Regions from separate parts of the Pseudoleptotrichia goodfellowii genome, predicted to be linked through region 2. Evidence: riboswitches for the same ligand, from Rfam matches in the RefSeq annotation. Region 2 holds a riboswitch; the other holds the start of a gene.

Region 1 (6,018 bases), 370 kb from region 2:
TGATATTGCCTGTATTAAATGAAGAAATTATTCCGAAAATGGAAGAAACTATATTAAAAGCTAAGGAAAATAGAGATTCCGTAGGAGGAACAGTCGAAATAACAGTAACAGGAATGAAGCCGGGAATTGGAAATCCTTTTTTTGAAAGTATGGAAAGCGAACTGGCAAGAATGATGTTTTCAGTGCCTGCTGTAAAAGGGATAGAATTCGGTGCAGGATTCGCCATAGCAAAAATGACAGGCTGTGAAGCAAATGATGAAATGTATTATAATGAAAAAGGTGAAGTGAAATCTTATACGAACAATAACGGCGGTTTAATCGGCGGAATAACGAACGGTATGCCGATAGACTTTAAAGTCGCAATAAAGCCTCCCGCTTCAATAGGAAGAAAACAGAAGACCGTAAATCTTGAAACTGAAAAAGACGACTTTCTTGAAGTAACGGGAAGACATGATCCGGCTATTGTACCGAGAGCTGTTGTTGTACTTGAAGCGGTTACTGCGATAGTGATGCTGGACCAGTTGCTGGAGTCGAAAAAAAACAGAATATTTAGATAAAAAATAAAAATTCGTAAAAAGGAGTAGTGAAGGTAAAGAATGAATCCTAAAGTAGATTTAGGTTATGCAATAAACGACTGGAGAAAAGCTCTGGATAAAATAAAAAGACAGGATATAAGGATAGACAACGATGATGAAGAAAAGAAATTCTGGAAACGGCATGTAGGTCGTCATATTGAAAATGAGGGCTTTAATGTTGAAAAATTTGAAGAGAATATTGATGATTATTCAGGAAAAATAAGAGAAAAAGTCCTTGAAATTTTAAAAGATTTTAAAATAGAAACAACTTTGGAAATAGGTCCCGGTTGGGGAAACTATACTTTTGATCTTGCCGGATTATCACGTGAGATGACCTGTCTTGATCTTTCTTCAGATAATCTTGATTATATAAAAACTGTTGCAGATTTGAAAAATATTAATAATATAAAATATATTAATAAGAAAGTTGAAGAAGCGAATATTGACAGTTACGATCTGATATTCGGATATAACTGTTTTTATAGAATGTATGATTTGGATAAAGTTCTTGAAGAAATTAACAAAAAATCTAAAAAAATTACTATGATAGGAATGGCAACAGGTGTAGAGCCTAAATATAATAATTTGTTTGAAGAAAAATTGAATTTGCCTATGGATTGGCGTGAAAATGACTATATTTACCTGACTATGATTTTGTATTCCAAAGGAGTAGATGTAAACCAAATTGTTATCAAAAATAAAAGAAAATATACATTTGACAGTATTGAAAGTATTTTAAAACATGAAAGTGTAAGGATAGATTATAAAACTCTGCCACTTGATTTGTTCAGTAAAAATAAAACTGAGGAAGAAGAAAAACTGTATTCGGAAGTAAAGGATATTCTGCTTTAATATTATAAATATGAAGACGGGAAATATGTATATGAGTATGAGTTTAATTCAATGCTCTTATATTGGACTAAGTAAATAAAAGTTGAAAAATAAAGTATCATTGTAAATGCAAGAAAAAAAGCTTGACATTTCCTTTATAATACCTTATAGTATCATTGTTGAAAGTTATATAAATTTATAAAATTAAAATAATGATTAAATTGTTTAAATATAATTTTTATGAAGAATAATCATGTAGTTTTACTTGAAAAATAGTATATACAATGTAATTTGGAAATGTTATAAAAACAGATTTTAAAAAATAAACAAAAATTATTATTTGAAAGATGTATGAATTAGGTACTAAAAAAATTTACTTATAAATAATTTTATTGAAGGAGGACTTTATGAAAAGTTATAAAGATGAGGCGAAAGAGCTGCTAAAGCTCGTCGGAGGGAAGGAGAATGTAGTAAGTGTAACTCACTGTGCGACAAGATTGAGATTTGCGTTGGCAGATGATGCAAAAGCAAGTCCTAAGGATATTCAGAAATTGGATTCTGTAAAAGGAACATTTACAAATGCCGGTCAGTTTCAAGTTATTATCGGAAACGATGTAGGAAACTTCTATAAAGATTTTATCGGGGTGTCGGGAATTGAATCGGGATCTAAAGAAGATGTTAAGAAAGCTGCAATGACTAAACAGCCTTTCTTACAAAGAATGGTTGCACATTTGGCTGAAATATTCGTTCCGTTAATACCTGCGTTAGTTGCAGGAGGGTTAATGCTTGGATTTGGAAACTTTTTATCTCAAGGTATGAAATCTTTAGGTGGAAAATCTTTAGTGGATATTTATCCTTTAGCAGCTAATTTAAAGCTTTATACTGATTGGATAGGAGGATCAGTATTTGGTATGTTGCCTGTATTGGTAACATGGTCTACAGTTAAAAAATTCAAAGGAAATGAAGCTTTGGGAATTGTATTAGGACTTATGTTGGTAGCAGGAGTTATGTTAAATGCTTATGTTTACGGAAATATTTCTTCAAGTAGAGAATTGTCGGATGCAGGAGTACATTTAAAAGATATTATAATTAACGGTTCTGCAAAATATGCTCATTTATTTAAAGATGCTCAAAATCCTATGGGAAAAGATCCTTTCGGAATTGAGGCAGGAAAATATATATTGAATTTAGGGTTTGCCAAAATAATGATGATAGGATATCAGGCACAAGTTTTACCTGCAATGTTTGCAGGAATAGCAATGTGTTATATTCAAAAATTTATTGATAAAAGAACTCCTGAAGTATTAAAATTAGTTTGGGTTCCTTTTGCTACTTTAGTAATAACAGGATTTTTAACAATATTATTTATAGGACCTGCAGCAAGAACATTAGGAGAATGGTTAACAAATTTATTCCAATTCTTGTTTAAAACACCGGGATTAAGATATATAGGAGCATTGATATTTGGAACAACTTACGCACCTTTAGTAATAACAGGATTGCATCATACATTTATAGCTGTGGATTTGCAATTGTCAGGTACACAGGGTGGAACATTTATATGGCCGTTAATAGCTATATCAAATATAGCTCAATCAGGAGCTGTACTTGCAACTTATTTTCTATATAAAAAAGATAAAAAACAGGAATCTGTTTCATTATCTGCGACTGTTTCGGCATGGTTTGGAATTACAGAACCTGCAATGTTTGGTGCTAACTTAAAATATATGTATCCTTTTTATGCATCATTAATAGGTTCTGCAGTAGGAGCTGTAATATGTACTGCTTTTAATGTTTTAGCGGCAGGAATAGGTGTAGGAGGACTAGCTTTAGCATTTTTGTCAATATCCAAAAATAGAGGGTCGTTTTGGATCGCTTCACTGGCTGCATTTGGATTAGCATTTGGTTTAACATTCTTCTTCTCAAGATTTAAAAAACTAAACAAAGGAAGTTTGACAGGAGAGTAGGAAATTTTAAGATAGAGTTTTATATTTGTAAAATTAATAAAAAGAATATAAATATTGAGAATACGGGAGTCATAGAAAAACTCCCGTTTTTTCTATTGACAAAAGAAAATATTAATGTATAATATAATTCAAAGGTTCAGGTGTTTTTTACTTAATAAGGAAATCGGTTAAAATCCGATACAGCCGCCACTGCTGTGAAACGGACGAAAGCAAATATCCACTGAAATAAATTTCGGGAAGGGTGTGAGTAGGATGAAGTTAGTCAGAAGACTTGCCTGAATTATATATTCGAATTTTTTGGAAGGAGAAATTCAATATACTGAAATTATTATAATTCAGAATAAAAGAACTTTTGAAAGAAGTCATAGGTATTTTTAGGGGATGTCTTTTAAAGATTTTTATTTTGATATGAAATATTTGTATATTGAATCGGCTCTTATAGCCGATTTTTTCGGATTAATATAAAATAATTTTAGGAGGAATAATGAAAAAGGAAAATTATTCGGGAGCAAATGCTCCGAGTTTAAAATTGAAAATGAACAAAATACTTTTAATGATGATGGCAGTTTTGCTTGTTTTTATATCATGTTCTAAAGGAAAAGACGAGGGCGATAAAAAAGGAGCTTCAGAGCCTAAAACAGTTAAGACTGTAAATGTCGGACAGGGATATGTTGTGTCAGGACTGGATCCGGGAGACGGAGGTACCGGATGGGCGTTGACATCTCACGGAATATCGGAAAACCTTTATTTTGTAAATAAAAAAGGTGAACTTGATACTCGTCTTGTAGAGTCTATCAGTCAAAAAAGTGACAATGAATGGGAAGTAAAATTAAAAAATGATATTTTATTTTCAGACGGAACAAAAGTTGATGCAAAAGCTGTTTCTGAGGGGTTAAACAGAACAAACGAAAAAAATGCAATAGCAAGAGGAACTGCAGGAGCATTGAAATTTAGTCCTGTTGACGAATTTACGGTTAATATAAAATCCGAAAAACCTACAAAAATTATGAAAGCTGTTTTGGCTGAATGGACTAATGTTATTTACAAAGTAAATGATAAAGGTGAATTTATATTTACAGGACCTTTTGCTGTAGAAAGTCTTACTCCGAATACGGAAGTAAAATTAGTACCTAACAAATATTTCCCTGATGCGGAAAAAAGACCGAATGTAACAGTAAAAGAATTTAAAGACCCTAATGCTTTAAAATTGGCATTTGAAAGTAACGAACTTGATATTGCAGTGTCGATTCCTTCGGAATTTGCAGAATCTCTTCAAAAATCAGGGCATATATTGAAACCGATGGAAGTAGGATATCAGTACTTCGCTTTTGTAAACATGACAAATAAAGCGTTAAGTGATGTAAAAGTGAGAGAAGCATTGGATTTGGCTATAAACAGAGATGAACTTATAGCTTCTTTGCACGGAGGTAAAAAACCTACAGGATTCTTTGCGGGATATTTCCCTTTCGCAGGAAAAGCGGATGTGTCAAGTGATGTAAATAAAGCTGCAAGTTTGTTGGACGAAGCAGGATGGAAACTTAATGCTCAGGGAATAAGAGAAAAAGACGGAAAACCTCTTTCCCTTACATTGGTAACTTATCCTCAAAGACCTGATTTGGTAACTCTTATGCAAGTTATGAGTTCACAGTTGAAAAAAATGGGAATTGATGCAAAAACTGAAATTTCCGAAAATATAGGAGAAGTGGGAGCAAGTAAAAAATTTGATATAATGCTATATGCACAACATACTGCATCTACAGGAGTGCCTACATTCTCTTTAAATCAATTTTTCAGACCTAAAGCAAGTAACAATTACACAGGATATGCTTCAAAAGAATTTGAAGATGTTATGAAAAAATTAGATGCTACAGGAGATCAGCAGGAAATGATAAAATTGGCTGTGGAAGCACAGAATATATTGAAAAAAGACAGACCTGTTCTTTTCCTTGTAGATCCGATATGGTATGTGGGATTGTCTGATAAAGTTAAGGATTATGAAGTCTGGGGAGCGGATTATTATATAGTAAGAGCTGATTTAACGGTTAAATAGATATAACAGGGAGGAAGCAGTATGAAGTATACTCAATTATTGAAAGAAACAGTCAAAATATTATGTTTATTATTCGTAATATCGATTATTGTGTTTTTCTTTATAAGACTGCTTCCTTCATCCCCTGAAGAAACTTATTTGAGATCTACAGGAGTTCCCGTAACTGCTGAAAATCTTAAAAATCTCAGGGCTGAATGGGGACTCGACAGACCCCTTGTTGAGCAGTATTTGAAATGGATAGGAAATTTCATAAAATTTAATTGGGGAACTTCCCTTATAACAAAAAATGATATAAAAATCGAAATGCTTGCAAGACTGCCTTATTCATTGGGAATAGGATTAGGCGGAGTTTTGATTTCGGCTTTTTTATCATTTTTTTTAGGTTATTTTTCAAGTTTGAAAAGAAACGGATTTTTTGACAGATTTACAAAAGGATTGTCTTTGATGTCGCAAACAGTACCGTCATTTATATTGGCGATAATCATAATATATTTCTTCTCGATAAAATGGAAGCTGACAACATTTTTCTTTAATAAAGATTTGTCGAATTTCTTTCTTTCGATATTTATAATATCTCTTTATCTTATGGGAAAAT
Region 2 (6,018 bases):
CAGAATTTCCGATACACTCTTCGTATTTTTGGAATCAAGCCACGCAGTAGGCTCGTCCAAAATAAGCAAATCCGGCTCCATTGCCGTTATTGCAGCTATGGATACTCTTTTTTTCTGTCCGTAACTGAGATGATGACACGGTCTGTCTTTCAAATCGAGTATATTAATTTCTTCCATTGCTTTTGTTATATTTTTTTCTACTTTTTCTTTAGAATAGCCCAGATTTTCAGGTCCGTAAGAAACTTCCTGAAAAACAAGAGGAGCAAATATTTGTATTTCAGGATCTTGAAACACTATTCCCACTTTTTTTCTAAGCTCTTCAAGATTTTTTTTCTTATGTAGTACTTTTTCGCCGTTTAAATATACACTCCCTTTTTGTGCCTGTAAAAGTCCGTTCATTATTGAAAATACAGTAGATTTTCCCGAACCGTTTTCTCCGAGAAAAACTGTTTTTTTACCTTTTTCAATATTAAGAGATATATCCTTTAACGCTTCAGTTTCTTCATCATAAGAAAAAGTTATATTTTCCAATTTAAGCATAATATCTTACCACCAAATATAAATTTATTATTATTACTGATATTGTAAAAACCGCTTCAATTCCGATTTTTTTATATTTTCTCGGAGAAAAAATAAATTCTTTTCCCAGTCTTGATTCTACCGCTTTTATAGAATTGGAATTATAATAATAGGTTTTTCTTAATATAGCGACCACCAGCATCGGGAATGATTTCATACTGTTTTTGAAACTGCTGTAACCCAGTCTTACTTCCTGAGAGTTTTGCAATTTTTCTTTATTGTCGAATAAAAGAAATATATATCTGTAAATGAGCAGGAACATTTCTCTGAATATTTTGGGAAATCTCAATTTTCCGAATATATAATCCAAATCTATTATCGGAGTGGAGCAAATCAGAAAATATACTACAGAAAGTCCTGCAAAAGAACGTAGCAGAAATAACCATATATCAGCTTTTATCAGCAACAAAGAAATCACAGTAGTTAAAATAAATAAAGCCGGAATAAAGTTCAGTTTCAGCAAGTCCGATACTTTTACTTTCACAACGAACAAAAGGAGCAAATTAAATAACACAAGATTAAATACAATAACTCCTTTGTTCTCTGTACAAAGTAAAAATATTAATGTCGTCATTGACAATAAAAACTTTATTCCGGGATTTATATCTTTAATCGGATTCCCGTAAGATATTTTATCTATCAGCATTTTTTCTTTCGCCTTTGAAATAACCTAATACATATCCTATAACTCCTGCACCTATTGCCGCCTGCAATGCAAACAATAAACTTTCAGTTTCACTGGGTAATTCTTCTATTAAACTGCTGGCCCAAGGCTTGTAATCAGGATTAATTTCTCCTATTATTTCTTCTCCTTTATCGTCGGAACCGCCAAAATCGGCTTTCACTGTAAATAGAGGTACTGCACCTATTAACAGTATTATTACAACTAAAATTATATTTTTTTTGAATACATTTTTATCTTTATTTTCAGCCATTATGCTTCCACCTCTTTCGCGTTGTATTTATCAAGTATGTTCATAATTACGTTTGTAAGCAATCCTTCAATAATAGCCAAAGGAACCTGTGTTACCGCAAATACCATTCCGAATCTTATAAATGAAGCCATAACTCCTCCGTCTGCTGAAGGATATGCAAGTGCTAATTGGAAAGATGTAACTACATATGTAGCCAAATCTCCTACAGCTGCTGCTAAAAATATTGCAAGTGTTCTGTTCTTTTTAGCCAGTCCTTTATAAATCAGATAAGACACTATAGGTCCCGCTATTGCCATTGAGAATGTATTTGCTCCCAATGTTGTAAATCCTCCGTGTGCAAGCAATCCTGCCTGAAATATCAATACTATAGTTCCAAGTATTGAAGTTACAAATGGACCGTATAATATAGCCGAAAGTCCCACTCCTGTAGGATGTGACGAACTTCCTGTTACCGAAGGAATTTTTAATGCCGAAAGAATAAATATAAACGCCCCTGCCAACGCAAGTGTCATTTTTTCACGTACACTTCCTTTTGAGACACTTTGAATTTTTTTAATCCCGATAACCCAAAACGGCACACATACGATAAACCATACTACTGCAGACCGCATCTTTTACTGCTGCGTCTTTATTGGATGCCCAAAACGGCACACATACGATAAACCATACTACTACCCATTGTTTAGGTAAAAAACCTTCCATAATGTGCATTGAATAACCGTTTGCAAATAATACAAACATTCCTGTTAAAACAAGAAACAATGATGTTCTCTTTTTCATTTAGACTCTCCTTTTGAAATAAAATTTTGATTAGGTTAAAAAAAAAATCAGCTGAAAGCCGAAATTCAATACACGCCAAAAGCTCTATAATACTGATTATACTACCGTTGTATAACTTTATTATAATAGAACTAAATCGCCGTTGATTTATTTTTATTGATGTATATCAAACTTTCCCTTCCCAGAAAATTTAAATAATAAATATTAGGCAAGTCTCCTGACTAACTTCATCCTACTCGTACCCTTCCCGAAAATATTATTTTCAGTGGTTTTCATGTACTTTCGTCAGTTTCACAGTAGTGGGGGCTGTATCGGATTTCAACCGATTTCCTTATTAAGTTTGTAAAAACACCTAAAACTCTATTAACAGTATACTACTTTTTCAGAATTTGTCAAGGGGTAAATAAAAATTTCTTTTAAAAAGTTTATACCCATTTTGAATATAGTGTTTTAATATTTATTTTTTATAAAATTGCAGATTTTAATAAGTTACAGACTTCATAAACTCCTTTTTATATTTCCTCCTAATCGTCCACTTTTTCAGCTTCGATTATATCTTCATTTTTTTTATTGTTTTCAATAGGTTCTTCAGGTATTACAAAAGCTGCGATAACGTAAGTAAATAAGCCTATTCCCCATCCTAACATCAGTATAACGCATACTATTCTTACGATAGTAGGATCTATATTGAAATATTTTCCAAGTCCTCCGCACACTCCGGCTATTTTTTTATCAGTTCTTGATCTGTATAATCTTTTTGTCATTTTAGGTTCCTCCTCTTTAATAATTAATTCAGTATTATTTTTTTCATTTTTCCCATATACTTCGTCAAGTTTTTCCATAAACATGTCACGAATAAGTTTATATTCTCCCATTCCTCTTAAAACCGGTGTTACTTCATATCCGTTGTTCTGCAGAATTGTTTTCCATGAATCTTCTTCATCAGAAGCCATATCGTTTTTTGCATGATCTCCTGCAACTATCATAAACGGTTTTAACAATATCTTTTTATAATCTGTCTGTTTCAGCTTCTCAATAACATCTTCAATAGTTACTTTTCCTTCCACAGTAGCTACAAAAACATTATTTTTTCCTGCTTTATTATACTCTTCCTGCAATTTTTCATACGTAATATCGGCAGCACTTTCAGAACCGTGTCCCATAAAAATAATTACGTCATTACCTTCAAAATCATTAAATTCAGCATCATTTACTATTCTTTTATAATCTTCTTCCGTTGTCAAAAGAGGTTTTGTTATTTTACCGTATTTATCACTGAGTTTTGAATATTCTATTCCGTTCAGAATATGTAAAGACATTGTTATAATTTCATCGTATCCTTTATCTTTAAGGGCTTTCAGACCTTCTTCCTGATCATATATGTGAATACCCTCTTTTTTTTCGACTATTCTTCTTACTACTCCTGAAGTATAGGCTCTTTCGACTTTTTCACTTCCGTACTTTCTCTCAACTTCTTTCTGAATCGAATCAAGACATTTTTCTCTCGTATCTTTGTGAGATGTTCCGAAACTCGTTACTAATATTCCTTTGCTCATTTTTTATTGAGGTTATCTTAAAGGGCTTTCATATCAAAAGGTTTTTGCCCTCGCATTCCCGTTATATATAATCTTTCCGGCTTTGGTGATTTTTACAACTCGGGAAATTTTTCAAAGACTTCCCCGTCTCCTTTCTCTATAATATTTTTTATTATATCATATTTTTCAAAAATCCGAATACTCCGTACACACCTAAAGTTACTACAGCTGCTGCTAATATTACTCCAAGCAGTATTGTAAAAAAAGATTTTTTCGGATTCAGTTTAAGAAGTGCCGCTATCAATGCCCCTGTCCATGCTCCCGTTCCGGGAAAAGGTACTGCAACAAACAGCATTAATCCCAAAAATTCTTTATTTGCAACACTTTCACTTCTACTTAATGCTCTTTTTTCCAATTTTTCGATAAATTTTACCATTATATTATGCTTTTTCATAAACTCAAATACTTTTACAACAAATAAAAGTATAAAAGGTACAGGAAGCATATTTCCTACAATAGAAGTAATCATATTTGTGTACCACGGTAATCCCTGAGAAAATCCCACAGGAATGCTTCCCCTTAATTCAATTACAGGAAGCATCGATATCAGGAAAATTCCTATTATCTTACCGGCATTCATTCCGAATATTCCTACAATAAAAGCTACTATTGACTGTGCAAGTTTTTTCATTCTTTTAAACTCCTCCTTATTTCAACGGAAACATTGTTATTCTTATATTTAGTTGAGCCCTCAACTCCTTTTCCGACTCCACTTTTTTTATTTCGGGATAAACTCTATCTTCTATTTTATCCAATTTCAGATAATTATATCATGACCCTTTATTTCTTTCAATTATAATTTGCTGTTAAACAATTTTAATTTTTTTGAGAACTTATTATTTTCAAAATTTTACTAATGTTCTGAAAATATATTTTTCTTAAAAATCAAAAAAATGAAGCTCTAAAGCTCCATTTTTTAATTCTATCTATTATTTTTTCCGCTTGTACTTATAAATCCTTTCATTTTCTTAACCGCCAAATAAGAATCAATTTGTTGTATCAATTCTACGGCAACTCCTACAAGGATAAGTAAACTTGTTCCTCCGAGTAATACCGGTATATGCAGAAAATATCCGAACCATATATTAGGGAATATCCCTAATATTGCCAGAAACAGTGCACTTCCGAAAGTTACTCTTGTAACTACTTTTTCCAAATAATCGGCAGTTTCTTTCCCTGCTCTTACCGTAGGTATTGTCCCACCGCTTTGTTTCAAATCTTCTGATACTTTTTCAGGATCGAAAGCGATAGTCAATGTATAGAAAAATGAAAATACTATAATTAAAAAGGCAAATAAAAGTAAGTATAAAACTCCCGTTTGTGAAAACTGTTTTTGCCAGAATGCATTAGCTTTAAGCATTTGTACTATAAACGGCGGTGCCGCCATCAATACTGATGCAAAGATTATTGGCATAACTCCTGCAGTGTTTATTTTCAAAGGTAAATATGTTCTTCTACCTACTGCACTTTGTCCTCCTCCGAAACCTAAACTTCCTTTTCCTGCATACTGTATAGGTATTCTTCTTTCAGCCAGTTGTATATCCACCATTAGAGCTATTATAACTACAAATAATATTATTGATAATCCGAAAAATATAAAGTTTATATTACTTGATACCATTTGTTGAATAACTTGAGGCAAGTTTACAACAATTCCAAGAAAGATAAGCATTGACGATCCGTTACCTATTCCTCTTATGGAAATTCTTTCAGAAATCCACATTAAGAACGCAGTTCCTCCTGTCATCAAAGCCATTGTACTTATAATAAATTTCGGTCCCGGCTCAACAACCAGTCCGGGCTGATTTATAAGTGTTATAGCAATTCCGAATGATTGCGCTATTGCCAATATTATTGTTACGTATCTTGTCCATTGAGTAATTTTATCTCTTTCTTTTCCCCCTTCTTTCTGCATTTCATCTATTTTAGGGAAAATTACTCCTAAAAGTTGAAATACTATCGAAGAGTTAATGTAAGGGATGATTCCCAACGAGAAAATAGACGCTCTCTGAACCGCTCCTCCTGAAAACAGATTTAAAAATCCTGCTATGGCATTATTCTGAAAATTTTTGAATGCTGCCATATTAATTCCGGGAACGGCAATATGAACACCTATTCTCGCTATTGCG

What was found. A riboswitch is a leader RNA that binds a small molecule or an ion and turns the genes downstream of it on or off. The one in region 2 is predicted to bind cobalamin.
Region 1: it holds a riboswitch for cobalamin, as region 2 does, so the genes downstream of both, FVE72_RS08850 (ABC transporter substrate-binding protein) here and FVE72_RS11665 (hypothetical protein) in region 2, are expected to answer to the same signal.

What each region holds. Positions count from the first base shown of each region.
Region 1 is NZ_AP019822.1:1,807,102-1,813,119, reverse strand. Features, by position in the region: gene aroC (chorismate synthase) at 1-557, shown strand, start outside; gene FVE72_RS08860 (class I SAM-dependent methyltransferase) at 597-1,427, shown strand; gene FVE72_RS08855 (PTS transporter subunit EIIC) at 1,814-3,373, shown strand; cobalamin riboswitch at 3,495-3,666, shown strand; gene FVE72_RS08850 (ABC transporter substrate-binding protein) at 3,858-5,423, shown strand; gene FVE72_RS08845 (ABC transporter permease) at 5,445-6,018, shown strand, end outside.
Region 2 is NZ_AP019822.1:2,181,235-2,187,252, forward strand. Features, by position in the region: gene FVE72_RS10495 (energy-coupling factor ABC transporter ATP-binding protein) at 1-540, opposite strand, end outside; gene FVE72_RS10500 (CbiQ family ECF transporter T component) at 533-1,225, opposite strand; gene FVE72_RS10505 (energy-coupling factor ABC transporter substrate-binding protein) at 1,212-1,514, opposite strand; gene FVE72_RS10510 (energy-coupling factor ABC transporter permease) at 1,514-2,092, opposite strand; gene FVE72_RS11665 (hypothetical protein) at 2,067-2,294, opposite strand; cobalamin riboswitch at 2,485-2,665, opposite strand; gene FVE72_RS10515 (sirohydrochlorin cobaltochelatase) at 2,819-3,850, opposite strand; gene FVE72_RS10520 (COG2426 family protein) at 4,002-4,520, opposite strand; gene secY (preprotein translocase subunit SecY) at 4,812-6,018, opposite strand, start outside.